DNA from 2 places in the Chromobacterium sp. IIBBL 290-4 genome. Region 1 is predicted to be linked to the other one. Evidence: predicted binding sites of a transcription regulator. Region 1 holds the regulator's gene; the other holds the start of a gene.

The links. Region 1 encodes FNR, which switches genes on or off when oxygen is low (the NO sensors DNR and NnrR bind a similar motif). Its sites were predicted from a motif close to TTGATNNNNATCAA; they were not measured.
Region 2: a site for FNR is predicted at 4,725-4,738, ahead of NKT35_RS11470 (DUF3820 family protein). Genes of this name have one in related genera too.

The regions. Positions count from the first base shown of each region.
Region 1 is NZ_CP100128.1:2,789,232-2,796,472, reverse strand. It holds gene NKT35_RS12905 (multicopper oxidase family protein) at 1-588, opposite strand, end outside; gene NKT35_RS12900 (inositol monophosphatase family protein) at 729-1,520, opposite strand; gene NKT35_RS12895 (RNA methyltransferase) at 1,666-2,430, shown strand; gene NKT35_RS12890 (DUF1853 family protein) at 2,420-3,328, shown strand; gene fnr (fumarate/nitrate reduction transcriptional regulator Fnr) at 3,392-4,138, opposite strand; gene hemN (oxygen-independent coproporphyrinogen III oxidase) at 4,245-5,651, shown strand; gene NKT35_RS12875 (methyl-accepting chemotaxis protein) at 5,873-7,241, shown strand, end outside.
Region 2 is NZ_CP100128.1:2,490,050-2,497,290, forward strand. It holds gene NKT35_RS11445 (acyl-CoA dehydrogenase) at 1-303, shown strand, start outside; gene NKT35_RS11450 (CaiB/BaiF CoA transferase family protein) at 442-1,632, shown strand; gene NKT35_RS11455 (electron transfer flavoprotein-ubiquinone oxidoreductase) at 1,734-3,353, shown strand; gene NKT35_RS11460 (hypothetical protein) at 3,685-4,224, shown strand; gene NKT35_RS11465 (DUF4870 family protein) at 4,245-4,589, shown strand; gene NKT35_RS11470 (DUF3820 family protein) at 4,798-5,010, shown strand; gene ylqF (ribosome biogenesis GTPase YlqF) at 5,013-5,951, shown strand; gene NKT35_RS11480 (hypothetical protein) at 6,025-6,465, opposite strand; gene ruvX (Holliday junction resolvase RuvX) at 6,581-7,021, opposite strand; gene NKT35_RS11490 (YqgE/AlgH family protein) at 7,005-7,241, opposite strand, start outside.

The DNA.
Region 1 (7,241 bases):
ATGCGCCAGCGGATCATCCAGACTCCTCACCACGAACACGCCGGCCAAGCCTCGATAGACTTGCTCTGCCGTATGGCCATGCGGATGCGGGTGATACCAATACGTGCCGGCGCTGCCTTTTGGCAGATCGAAGCGATACTCGCGGCTGGCGCCCGGCGCCACCGCGTCATGCGGATTGCCGTCCTGATCGGCCGGTATGGGCAGGCCATGCCAGTGCACCGTGGTCGGCTGCGGCAAATGGTTGTCGAAACGGATGCGCAAATTGTCTCCTTCGCGCAACGCGATCGCCGGCCCCGGCACCGAATCGTTGTAAGCCCAGAATGTCGTCGCCTTGCCGCCGGGCAATAAGGGCAGATTGAGCGGCGCGGCGGCCAGGCAGCCATTCAGCGCGCCATCCTTGAGCTCCAAGGGCAGCGAAACCAGCTCCGGCAGCTCGCCGCCGCGCGGCAGCCCCAGCGCAGCAGCCTGCGGCATATCCGCCGCCGCGTCGGCCTGCATCGCGTGCGCAGCTGAAGCCTGCGCAGACCGGACCAGCCAAGGAGACAGCGCCAGCGCGGCGCCCCATTGCATCAATCGACGACGTTGCATTTCACGCTCCATTAAGATACCCCTTATGGGTATACTGAACCTAGAGCGCCGCCGCGCGCAACAGTTCCGTCATTTGCCTACGCGAGACCAAAAAAAACGGCATGCCCATATGGACATGCCGTTTTTTAGAGGTTTGCCGTTTACTTGGAAACGTGCGGCGCCAGCAGCTGCAGCAGCTGAGCCAGCACCTTCGGGCTGGCGGCCACGATGTCGCCGGATTCCAGCCAGCCTTGCTCGCCGGTGAAGTCGGTGACGATGCCGCCCGCTTCCTGAACGATCAGGCTGCCGGCCGCGATGTCCCACGGCTTCAGGTTCAATTCGAAGAAACCTTCCACGCGGCCGCAAGCCACATTGCACAGGTCCAGCGCGGCGGCGCCTTCGCGACGCACGCCGGCGGTCTTGCCGATCACGTCTTTCAGCATGCCCAGGTATTGATCGATATAGCTCTGATCGGACACCGGGAAACCGGTGGAGATCACGCACTCGTTCATCATGAAGCGCTTGGACACGCGGATGCGGCGGTCGTTGAGGAAGGAGCCCACGCCGCGCGAGGCGGTGAACAGGTCGTTGCGGCTCGGGTCATACACCACGGCTTGCTGAACCTGGCCTTTGTGCGCCAGCGCGATGGAGATGCCGTACTGCTGGTGGCCGTGCAGGAAGTTGGTGGTGCCGTCGATGGGATCGATGATCCATTCGTATTCGGAAGAACCGATGCCTTTGGCGCCGGACTCTTCTGCTAGAATCGCGTGCTTCGGATAGGCTTCGAGAATGGTGTTGATGATCGCTTCTTCGGCAGCGCGATCCACCTCGGTCACAAAGTCATTGTGCTTTTTCTTCTCTACGCGAATGGTATCGAGGTTAAGCGACGCGCGCTGGATAACGTTGCCAGCGCGACGAGCGGCTTTAACCGCGACATTGAGCATCGGATGCATTGACGGCCTCTACACTTGAACAATGGGCGGGCGTCCGTCGATGACGCGACACCCGCCGGTAACAATTTGGGTTAAGGAACAAAAAAACCCGACGCTTGGGCGCGGGCTTTTGGTATTTGCCCGCTATTTTAATGTGAAAACGCCAATGAATAAACCCCAAGTACCTGATTTTCTGAAAAACATCCGCGTGGTGCTGGCCAGACCCAACCATCCGGGCAATATCGGATCGGCCGCCCGCGCCATGAAAACCATGGGTTTGAGCCGCCTGTATCTGGTTGAACCCAAGGCGTTTCCCAGCGACGAAGCCAATGCCCTGGCCTCCGGCGCGGTGGACCTGCTGGAGCGCGCCACCGTGGTCGGCTCGCTGCAAGAGGCATTGGCCGACGTCACCGTCGCCTGCGCGCTGACCAGCCGCCGCCGCGAACTGACCACGCCGCTGTCCACCCCGCGCCAAACCACGCCGGAACTGATCGCCCGCGCCCACGAAGGCGAACAGGTGGCCCTGGTGTTCGGCAACGAAACCTTCGGCCTGTCGATCGAGGAAGTGGAACAATGCAACCGCCTGGTGACCATCCCCGGCAACCCTGACTACTTCTCGCTGAACCTGGCGATGGCGGTGCAGGTGATGACCTATGAGCTGTTCAGCCATACCGAGGTGGACGTGGAATACCTGCGCGCCGAGGGCGAAGCGGCCACCCAAAGCGAGGTGGAAGGCATGTGCGGCCACCTGGGCCAGGCCATGGAAGACATCGGCTACTTCAAGCGCCGCAACAGCGAGCGGCTGATGCGCCGCATGCGCGCGCTGTTCAACCGCGCCGGCGTGCTGCGCGAGGAAATCGACATCCTGCGCGGCTTCTACAAGCAAGTTCAAAGAACGGCGGACGGCAGCCTGAAAAAGGATGAAAACTGATCTGCTAGACCTGGCCGACTTCGCGCGCCCTGCGGTGCGCGATTTGGCTTTCCTGCTCGCCTCGCCCTCCCCCTGGCGCTGCGGCGCGGACATCGAGCCCGCCCGCCTGCTTGGTCCAAACGGCGTGGATTTGCTGAGGCGGCTGGATGACAATCCGCTCGAACTGGAAACCTGGCTGGCCGCCCGGCCCGCCACCCGCCTGGGAAAATATGCCGAGCAGCTTTTTTCCTTCTGGTTTCGCCTGACGCCGCACATCGAATGGGTCGCCGAAAATCTGAAAGTCATATCCAGAGAGCGGCGCACCCTAGGCGAATTCGACTTCCTGCTGCGGCTGGACGGCGAAGCGCTGCACCTGGAAACCGCCAGCAAATTCTACCTGCAACTGGATGAGTCGCCCGCCTCCCGCGTCGGCCCCAGCCTGCATGACGCCTGGGCCATGAAAGCGACCAAAATAACCACACAGTTGGCATTGGCTCGCCAGCCGGATGGCAAAACCACGCTGCCGGCAGGCTTTGCGGACTGCGCGTCGATGGCCCGCCTCACCGGCTGGACTTTCCATCCCAGCGACACGCCCCGCCTTGCCCGCCAAGGCCCGACCGGCTGGCATGCGCCGCTGGACACCGCCTGGCCTCAGAACCAGCCTGAGGCCCGCTGGGCCTGGCTGCCCAAGCTGCGCTGGCTCTCGCCCGCCTTGTTGCCCGCGCAGCAAACCCAGGATCAGGCCACACTGCGCCGCATGCTGGCCGAGCAAGCCGCGCCGCAATTGGTCGCGGAGCTGCGTGAGCGCGCGGACGGCCAATGGGAAGAAGTCGCGCGCGGCTTCATCACGCCGCCCGGCTGGCCCGATCCCTCGCGCTTGGCCGCGCTGCAGGCCCGCATCGACGCCGCCCTCGCCTGAGCCAGACGTAAAAAAAGCAGGCTTCTCAGCCTGCTTTTCCTGGCTACACGGCCAATCGGGCGTTTAGTGCCCGCCCGCGTGCATGCAGCCGGAGATCAGGTTCTTCAGATCGTCCACCTTGACCAGCTGGATGTGCTTGTGGTCGACAGTGATCCAGCCCTGCTGCTGGAACTTGGACAGCGTGCGGCTGACCGTTTCCAGCTTCAGGCCGAGGAAGCTGCCGATCTCTTCCCGGCTCATGCGCAGGATGAAATCGTTGGCGGCGAAACCTCGGGTAGACAAGCGCTGCGACAGATTGAGCAGGAAGGCGGCGATGCGCTCTTCCGCCTTCATGTTGCCGAGCAGAAGCATCACGTTTTGATCGCGGACGATCTCGCGGCTCATCAGGCGATAGAAATGGTGCTGCAGGCTGGGGATGTCCCGGCTCAGGTTTTCCATGCGGCTGAACGGCAGCTCGCAGACTTCGCTGTCCTCCAGCGCGATGGCGTCGCAGCTGTGGTTGCTGGTGGAAATGCCATCCAGACCCATCAGCTCGCCGGACATCAGGAAACCCGTCACCTGCTCGCGGCCGTCCTGGCTCGCCACGCAGGTTTTGAAGAAGCCGGTGCGGATGGCGAACAGCGATTTGAAGCCTTCGCCGCTGCGGAACAGGTATTCGCCGCGCTTGAGCCTGCGGCTCTGGCGGATGACGGTATCGAGCTGACTCATTTCCTCGCGGTTCAAGCCTACCGGCAAGCAGAGCTCGCGCAAGCTGCAGCTGGAGCAGGAAATTTTCAGCGTTTGCAAAGTGGAATGATTGTGTTCTGACATGCTTTGGTTGCTGCAAGCTGGTGAAGCTTGACCCTTATCAATACGGAATTCACAAGTTTTCCGCAAATTTACCAGTCCACCAGAAGTTTTTCCATCTGAAAACGACATGAAAACCACCCATCCTTTTTCTCCCGCGCATTTCGAGTTCGATCGACAACTGATCGAGCGTCTCGAAGGATCGGGGCCACGATACACGTCCTACCCGACTGCGGATCGATTTCTGCCGGGTTTTACCCCTGACGATTATCAAAACAAGCTGAAACAGAGACAGATTGGCGCTAACCGCCGACCCGTATCACTATACGCTCATATACCATTTTGCAACACCGTTTGTTACTACTGCGCCTGCAACAAAATCATCACCAAAGACAAGTCCAAAGCCGACCGCTACCTGGACTACCTGGAGAAGGAAATCTCGCTGGTCGCCGAACAACTGGGCGGCAGGGAAAAGGCCATCCAGCTGCACTTTGGCGGCGGCACGCCCACCTTTTTGTCCGACGCTCAGCTCGAAAGACTAATGGGCATTCTGAAGACCCATTTCGAATTCATGAGTGACGGAGAATATTCCATTGAGATAGATCCGCGCAAGGTAGAACGTGAAACCATGTTCCGGCTGGCAGAATATGGCTTCAACCGAATCAGCGTCGGCGTGCAGGATTTCAACCCCGAAGTGCAGCTGGCTGTGAACCGGGTGCAAAGCGAGGAAGAGACCCGCCAGGTGATTGAAGCGGGCCGCGAAGCCGGGATCAAATCGGTCAGCCTGGACCTGATTTACGGCTTGCCGCTGCAAACCCGCGACAGCATGCTGCAGACCTTGGAAACCGCGCTCAACCTCTCTCCGGATCGCCTGGCGCTGTACAACTACGCTCACTTGCCCACCGTGTTCATGCCGCAGCGGCGCATCAATGAGTCGGAGCTGCCCTCTACCTCGGTCAAGCTGGATATCCTGCAAGACGCGGTGAAGATGCTGACCGATGCCGGCTATGTCTTCATCGGCATGGATCACTTCGCCAAACCGGACGACGAATTGGCCGTAGCGCTCCGCCAGGGCCGGCTGCAGCGCAATTTCCAGGGCTACTCCACGCATGCCGACTGCGACATGCTGGGTTTCGGCGTGTCCTCCATCGGCAAGGTCGGCTCCTGTTACAGCCAGAATGAAAAAACGCTGGAAGACTATTACGCCGCGCTCGACCAAGGCCGTTTGCCGGTGGCCAGGGGCCTGACGCTGGATAGCGACGATGTGTTGCGCAGAACCATCATCCAGAGCCTGATGTGCCGGTTCGCCTTGTCGGTGGAGGCGCTTGAGGAAATCCACGGCATCAATTTCGCGCAGTACTTCGCCGCCGAGATGCCCAAGATCCGCGAATTCCAGCAAGAAGGCCTGCTCGACTTCGACGGCGACTTCCTGATGGTGATGCCCAAAGGCCGCTTCCTGATCCGCAATATCGCCATGCTATTCGATCGCCATCTGCGCGAGCGCCAAACCCACGCGCGCTACTCCAAAACGATCTAAGCCTCCCCAGCCAGCCGGCCTTCCCGCCGGCTGGCGCCTTCCCGCCTTCACTTGGCCGCTCCGCGCGCGTTCTACCGGAATATGGCAAAAATTCGCCATTATCCGGCGCGATATGATTTTCTCTTGCCTTAAGCAAATTCACTCATACAGTGAATAGCGAATCACCTTGCTTCGCATCATTCCGGTTGCGGCGAAGGACTAGCCGCTGGAAGGAGCCTGCCATGACCACCCCCATCGTCCGCCTGATGCAGCGCCTTAGCTACCCCAAGCGTTTCGCCCTGATCGGCCTGGTTATCGCCATCGCGCTGCTTTATCTGGTATACGGCCTGTATCGCAGCAATCAGGACAATATCGAGTCCACCGCCAAGGAAAGGGTCGGCGTGGCTTATATGCAGCCCCTGACCGGCCTGCTGGCGCAAAACCAGCAAACTCAGGAAACCGCCGTGCTGGCCGCGCTGGGCGACGCCCAGGCCAAAAGCGCCCTGCCGGCCGCGGCCCAGCAGCTGGAATCGCAATGGCAGGCGCTGAAAGCGGCCAATGACAAGATCGGCGCCGACCTCGCCAGCGACAGCGCCTGGAAAGACGCCAGCGCCTCATGGGACAAACTGCGGCAGGGCGGCGCCCAGAAAGCGGCGCAACGCATCGCCGCCTACGGCGACTTCAGCGACAAGCTGAACAATCTGATCGGCGTGATCAGCGACAACTCCAACCTGACGCTGGACCCCGACATCGACAGCTATTATTTGATGGATGCCGCCACCAGCAAGCTCACCACGCTGATCTCGCACATAGGCGAAGCCAACGCCATCGCCGCGCTGCCTTCGGCCAACCAAGCCCTGGATCCCGCCCAGCGCGACCGCCTGGTCGAGCTGCGGCCGCTGATAGCGGAGATGAGCGACGGCCTGGCCAGCGACATCGGCAAAGCGGTGGCTTACAACAGCGCCTTGAAGAATGAGCTGGCGCCGCTTGGCGCGCAGTTGGCCGACATCCAGAAAAGCCACGGCGCATCCATCGATGACGCCGTAGCCGGCAAAACCGGCGCCAGCGGCCTGAAAATTTCCGGCCATAGCGCGCAAAGCGCGCAAGCCGTTTCCGCCTATATCGCCGTCGGCCTGAAGCAGCTGGACCAGCTCTTGCAGGAGCGGATAGACCGCATCGCCGGACAGCGCAACCGCTATATCGTCATCGGCGTCATCGCCATGCTGGCCGCCATCTTCCTGTTCCATCAGCTGTATCTGTCCATCACCCTGCAGCTGGGCGGCGAGCCCTTCTATGTGCAGGAAGTGGTGGCGCAAATCGCCTCCGGGCGGCTGGACACGCGGATAGAGCTGCGCGACAGGGATGAAAGCAGCTTGCTGGCCACGATCAGCCAGATGCGCAGCCAGCTCAGGGACACCGTCTCGCAAATGGTGGAAACCGCGCGCGAAGTGAACCAGGCCGCGGACGAGATGGCGCAGAGCTCGCAAAGCATAGCCGACAGCAGCGCCCGGCAGCATGAGGCGGCCTCCAGCATGGCGGCTTCGATAGAAGAGCTGAGCACCAGCCTGTCGGTCAGCGCCGAACAGTCCGAGCATGCCCGCAAGCTGTCGC
Region 2 (7,241 bases), 300 kb from region 1:
CTGGCCAATATGCAGACCGAAATCGCGCTGGGCCTGCAGGCCGCGCTGCAAGTGGGCCGGCTGATGGATCAAGGCCAGGCCGCGCCGGAGATGGTGTCGCTGATCAAGCGCAACAACTGCGGCAAGGCGCTGGACATCGCCCGCCTGGCCCGCGATATGCACGGCGGCAACGGCATCAGCGACGAATTCCATGTGATCCGCCACGTGATGAATCTGGAGGCGGTCAACACTTATGAGGGCACGCACGATGTGCATGCCCTGATTCTGGGCCGAGCCCAGACCGGTATTCAGGCATTTGCCTGATAAGCCGGCGCGGCCGGATGGCCGGCCGCGCCGTTGATTCCTGTCTGTCCTTTGTGGGCCCGGCTTGTCGCCGGGCCGCTTTTTTTCGCGGGATGGGCGGGCGCGTCGAAACCCTGGAGAGAATGGCGGGAGGCTGAGATGGCGGGAGCGTTGGCGGGTATCAAGGTATTGGATCTGAGCCGGGTGCTGGCGGGGCCGTGGGCCAGCCAGTTGCTGGCCGACCTGGGCGCGGACGTGATCAAGATAGAAAAGCCGGGCAGCGGCGACGACACCCGGCAATGGGCGCCGCCCAGCCTGCCGGATGGCCGCTCCGCCTATTATCTGTGCGCCAATCGCGGCAAGCGTTCGCTGACGGTGGATATTACCCAGCCAGCCGGACAGGACATCATCCGAAAGCTGGCGGCCGAGTCCGACGTGCTGCTGGAAAACTACAAAGTGGGCGGGCTGAAAAAGTACGGGCTGGATTACGATAGCCTGGCCGCGCTCAATCCGCGGCTGGTGTATTGCTCGGTCACCGGCTTCGGCCAGACCGGGCCTTATGCCAATCTGGCCGGTTACGACTATATCGTGCAGGGCATGTCCGGGTTGATGAGCATCACCGGCCCAGCCGACGGCGAGCCGCACAAGGTGGGCGTGGCGGTGTCCGACCTGTTCACCGGCCTGTATGCCGCCAATGCGGTGCAGGCGGCCTTGATCGCGCGCGAACGCAGCGGCGCGGGCCAGCATATCGACATGGCCTTGTTTGATTGCTCGCTGGCCATGCTGGCCAATGTGGCGTCCAACTGGCTGATCGGCCGCAGCGTGCCGTCCAGGCTGGGCAACGGCCACGCCAATATCGTACCCTATCAGGTGTTTGCCGCCTCAGATGGCCACTTCATTCTGGCCTGCGGCAACGACAAGCAGTTCGCCGAGGTGTGCCGGCTGATCGGCCAGCCGCAATGGGCGCGCGACGTCCGCTACGCCACCAATCCGCAACGGGTGGCGAACCGGGCGCAGTTGACGCCTTTGCTGGCGATGGCCTTCCGCCATCACGGACGGGATTACTGGCTGGATAAGTTGGATAAGGCCGGCGTGCCCTGCGGGCCGATCAAGGATGTGGCGGAGGCTTTCGCCGATCCGCAGACGCAGGCGCGCGGCATGGAAATCGAGATGCGCGACGCCGCGGGTCATGAAATGCCGCTGGTCGGGTGTCCGATCAAACTTTCCGGCACGCCGGTAGAGTACAATCTGGCCCCTCCCGCTTTGGGCGAACATACTGAGCAGATCTTGCGCGCGTTGGGTTATGCGGAAACAGACATTGTGGCATTGCGCGACAGTGGCACCGTTTAAACGCTTGTTTGATTTTGACGTCTTGCCGTCTTCATAGCATGATGTCAATCAAATCAATAAGTCCCAGCGGGCGCAAAGGAGAAACGGTGCAACGCGAATACATGGAATACGACGTGGTGATCGTCGGCGGCGGCCCTGCGGGCCTGTCCGCGGCGATCCGTCTGAAACAGCTGGCGGAACAGCAGGGCCGCGACATCAGCGTCTGCCTGCTGGAAAAGGGCTCCGAAATCGGCGCCCACATCTTGTCCGGCGCGGTGATCGAAACCGGCGCGCTGAGCGAGCTGCTGCCCAACTGGAAGGAGCTGGACGCGCCGTTGAACACGCCGGCCGGCTCCGATCGTTTCCTGTTGCTGACGGAAACCGAGTCCATCCAGCTGCCGACGCCGCCGCAGATGCATAATCACGGCAACTACATCGTCAGCCTGGGCAATTTCTGCCGCTGGCTGGGACAACAAGCCGAAAACCTGGGCGTGGAAATCTACCCCGGCTTCGCCGCGGCCGAAGTGCTGTATCATGAAGACGGCTCGGTCAAGGGTGTGGCCACCGGTTCGGTCGGCACCGGCAAGAACGGCGAGCTGGAAGGCGAGCCCGGCATGGAGCTGTGGGCCAAGCAGACCATCTTTGCCGAGGGCTGTAGGGGCTCGTTGACCAAGACGCTGTTCGAGCGCTTCAAGCTGCGCGACGGCGCCGATCCGCAAACCTTCGGTATCGGCATCAAGGAATTGTGGGAAGTGCCGGCTGAAAACCATCAGCCCGGCCACATCACCCACACCGTGGGCTGGCCGCTGGATACAGCTACCTATGGCGGCTCCTTCCTCTATCACCTGGAAGACAATCTGGTGGCGGTGGGCTTCGTGGTCGGCCTGGATTACCAGAATCCCTATCTGTCGCCGTTCGAGGAATTTCAGCGCTTCAAGACCCATCCGGCGATCAAGAAGACCTTCGAAGGCGCCCGCCGCATTTCCTACGGCGCGCGCGCGCTGGCCGAAGGCGGCATCCAGAGCCTGCCCAAGCTGACCTTCCCGGGCGGCACGCTGGTGGGCGACACCGCCGGCTTCCTCAATGTGCCCAAGATCAAGGGCACCCACACCGCGATGAAGTCCGCCATGCTGGCGGCCGAGGCCGTGTTCGAGCTGCTGGGCGACGAAGCGCAGGCGCAAGGCGGCGAGGCCAAGGCCTATTCGGCCAAGTTCAAGCAAAGCTGGGTGCACGACGAGCTGTACAAGGTGCGCAATATCCGCCCGTCCTTCCGTTGGGGATTGTGGCCGGCGATGATTTTCTCGGCCATCGATACCTTCCTGTTCCGCGGCCGCGCGCCGTGGACGCTGCACCACAAGCACGCCGACAACGAAACGCTGCGGCCGGCCAGCGAATTCAGCCCGATCCGCTATCCCAAGCCGGATGGCGTGCTGACCTTCGACCGCCTGTCCTCGGTGTTCATCTCCAACGCCAACCACAGCGAAGACCAGCCGCCGCACCTGAAGCTGAAGGATGCCGCGGTGCCTGTCGCCATCAATCTGGCGCAGTACGATGCGCCGGAACAGCGCTACTGCCCGGCCGGCGTGTATGAAATCGTCGGCCAGGACGAAGGCGCGCCGCGGCTGCAGATCAACGCGCAAAACTGCGTGCACTGCAAAACTTGCGATATCAAGGACCCGACCCAGAACATCAACTGGATGACGCCGGAAGGCGGCGGCGGGCCGAACTATCCGAATATGTGATAGCCGTCATCGCGTCGAATCTAGCCGGGCTCCCCTCGCGGGGAATCCGGCTTTTTTCTGATGATCCTCGCCAAGTCTTGCGAAACAATGGCTTGACGGCGGCCGCCATCGTTGGCAGCATGGGGGATATGCAAGCCCGAAATGTTTTTTTCGCCCACGCCTATTATTGGTACCGCCCCTCCCGGCGGCGCCAGGGATAGGCTCGGCTAAGACGTTCCGAGCGCATACCCGACCATGCCGCCGAATCACCGGCGGCATTTGTGTTTTCTGTTTTGCCAAGCACAAGGGTCTCCGGTAGCGGCCAGCTTTTCAAGCCACAGGAGACTGCATCATGACCCCAGACAGCCTAGCCCTTACTCTCGCCCTCAGCGACCACCCGTTCCGCGCGGACCGGCCGCTGTATCCGGTCGCTCTTGCGACCGATGGCGAGTGGCTGGCTTATCGCCCTGGTTCGCCGCATGGCGCGCCGGCGGATGGCTGCCTGTTGGAGTCCTTGTTGCCGGAAATCCGCCAATTGGCGCTGCACATGGCCCTGCGGCGCGGCCTGCCTGCCGGCGACACCCCGGCGCGCATCGCCGAGCCGGCCGATTGGCTGGCGGCGCGGCTGCTGCTGCTGGAGTGGAAGCAACTGGCGGTGGGATTGGCGGATCTGGCTTTGCTGGACGAGGCGAACCGCCGCGCCGCGAGTTTTGCCGAAGCCGCGGGCTGGACGCGAGAGGCCACGCTGCCGGTGTTGTCCGCTCAAGGGCGGGCGCCGGGGTTGTTGCAGGGCTGGAGCGAGACGGCGATGCCGGAGCATGGCATCATCGAAGGCAGCCAGGCGTTCCGCCGCATCGTGGCGGCGCGCTTCGCGGCGCTGTTCGCCCGTTGATATCAACATAAGGAGACGCGATGGAGCTGGAACTGCTGGATGAGGAAGCGCGCAAGCTCAACAATCTGACGCTGGCTGTGTATATCCTGCAAGCCGTCGGTTTGTTGGCAGGCGTCACCGCGCTGGTGGGCGTGATCATCAATTACGTCAAGCGCGACGAGGTGCGCGGCACGCTGTATCAAAGCCATTTCGAATGGCAGATCCGCACCTTCTGGCTGGCGCTGCTGGGCAATGTGATCGGCGGGGTGTTGACCTGGGTGCTGGTCGGTTTCGTGATTTTGTTTGCGGTGTGGGTGTGGTACATCTACCGAGTCGTGAAGGGTTTCCTGTACTTCAACGACCGCAAGCCGATGCCGTTTCAATGAAAAGGCGGGCGCCGAAGCGCCCGCAAACGGCTCTGCGCGAACCGGAAAAAAACGGCCGATGAAGCGTCGGCCCGAATTGCTGTGAGGCCATGCTAAACCGATAAAGGCCGCCGCGCCGCGAAACCCGCGCGCCGCTTGTTCCGCGTCAAGCCTGGCAGCAAGCCGCCGGCTTTGGCACAATGCGCAACCGCCATCTATACCTGCCATCATGCAAGCCGAAGATCTGATCGCCCTCACGACCCGCGCCATGCCTTTTGGCAAACATAAAGGCACGCTGATTTGCGAGCTGCCGGGCAATTATCTCAACTGGTTCGCCCGCGAGGGATTTCCGCCGGGCGAGATCGGCCGTTTGCTGCAATTGATGCAAGAACTCGACCACAACGGTCTGACTTATCTGCTGGACCCGATTAGAAAGCGTTAACAATGGCAATCCAATGGTTTCCCGGCCATATGAACAAGGCGCGCAAGGATGTCGCCGAGCGCCTGAAAGATATCGATGTCGTCATCGAGCTGCTGGATGCCCGCCTGCCGGCCTCCAGCGCCAACCCGATGCTGGCGCGGATGGCCAAGGGCAAGCCGCGGCTGATGATTCTGAACAAGCAGGACCTGGCCGATCCGGCCGCCACCGAGCAATGGCTGGCCTGGTATCGCGCCCGCAAGCAAACCGAGGCGCTGGGCCTGGACGCCGGCGAGCGCGCGCCGGCGCAAAAGCTGATCGCCGCCTGCCGCGCGCTGGCGCCTAACCGCGGCGGCCTGGAAAAGCCGCTGCGGGTGCTGATTTGCGGCATTCCCAATGTCGGCAAGTCCACCTTGATCAACAGCATGTCCAGCCGCAAGATCGCCAAGACCGGCAATATGCCGGGCGTTACCAAGAATGAGCAGCGCATCATCCTGGCCGACGATTTCGAGCTGTACGACACCCCTGGCATGCTGTGGCCGAAGATCGAAGTGGAAGAGGGCGGCTACAATCTGGCCGCCAGCGGCGCGGTAGGCCGCAATGCCATGGATGAGGAAGAGGTGTCGCTGGAGCTGCTGAAATACCTGCTGGTCCATTATCGCGCCGAGCTGGCCGCCCGCTACAAGTTCGACGTGGAAGAGCTGGACGGCGCGCAGGATTGGCAGGCGCTGGAGCTGATCGGCCGCCGCCGCGGCGCGGTGATTTCCGGCGGACGCATCAATATGCAGAAGGCCGCCGAGATCGTGCTGACCGACTTCCGCGACGGCCAGACCGGCCGCATCACGCTGGAGCGCCCGGAGGAGTGGGCGGTGTGGGAGAAGCGCGCCAAGGAAATCGCCGCCCAGCGCGCTGCTGAGCGCGAAGCGCGGATGAAGGAAAAAGAAGGCCGCAAGGGCAGCCGCTGAGCGCGCCATCTATGGCTGTCAAACAAACAGGTCCGGCTTGCCGGACCTGTTTGCTTTGGAGCGTGCGCGCGATTCAGGCGATGATATCGACGATATTGCCGTTGGTGCTGTCGGCCACGGCTTGGCCTGCCAGCGCCGGATTGCTTTGCAGAATGGTCGCCCAATTGCCGTTGAGGCTGGAGGAGGCGCTGCTGGTGGCGCCCAGCGTTTGCGACAGGATTTGCTGATCGGTGCTTTGCGCCGCGGTTTCGCCGCTGCTGGGGCTCAAGGCGCTGCCTTGCAGCGTGCCGGCGGTGGCCATTCCATTAAGCAGTCCCGCCGCATCGTAAGTGCCGGTGTCGGTGCTGCCGCCGCCCAGCAGCACCACGGCGCTGGATTCTTGCGCCAACTGCGCGGCTTGCGCCGCCAAGGCCGCTGTGGCATTGCCGTTTTGCACCACTGGCGACGGCAGGGTGCCGCCGTTCAGCAGTGCCGAACTGGCCATCGAAATTTGCGCTGTCTGGCTGATGGACATGAGGCCTCCCGCTGAAATGCTATCTTCCAGCTGTAGTATCGGCAGGATGGGCCTTGGACTCAATAGCGATTAACAGATTCTTGCAAAACAAGGGCTTAAGGTTTGTGCCGGATGCTTAAACCTCTGTGCCCGGCTGCTCGAACCAGCCGGCCAGAATGGCTTGGGCGGCCACCTGATCCAATGCCGGTTTCTGTTTGCGGCCTTTCTTGACGCCGGCTTCTTCCAGCATTTGCTCGGCGATGACCGAGGTGTAGCGCTCGTCCACCAGCCATACCGGCAGCCCGAAGCGGCCTTTGAGCCGGTTGGCGAAGCGGCGCGACAGCGCGCTCATCTCATGTTCGACGCCGTCCGGGTGCATGGGCAGACCCACCACTAATTGTTGGGGATGCCACTCTTCTATCAATTTGGCGATAGCGGCGAAACGCTCGTCCGTGACAGGCGTGTCTATGGTGGCCAGCGGATGGGGAATGCCGAGCAGCGTCTCCCCGACGGCGACGCCGATGCGGCGCTCGCCGAAATCAAAAGCCAGTGCGCAACCTTCAGGCATGGCCGACATCCGAGGAGAGTAGCGAGGGATCGAAGCCGAGCAGCGCCATGGCCGCGTCGTAGCGGTCTTCGCAGGGCAGTTCGAAGATGATGGCGGGTTCGGCCGGCACCGTCAGCCAGCCGTTGTCGCTGATTTCCTGCTCCAGCTGGCCGGCAGACCAGCCGGCGTAGCCGAGGGAGATCAGCAGCTTCTCCGGCTTGTTGCCTTCGGATACCGCCGCCAGCACGTC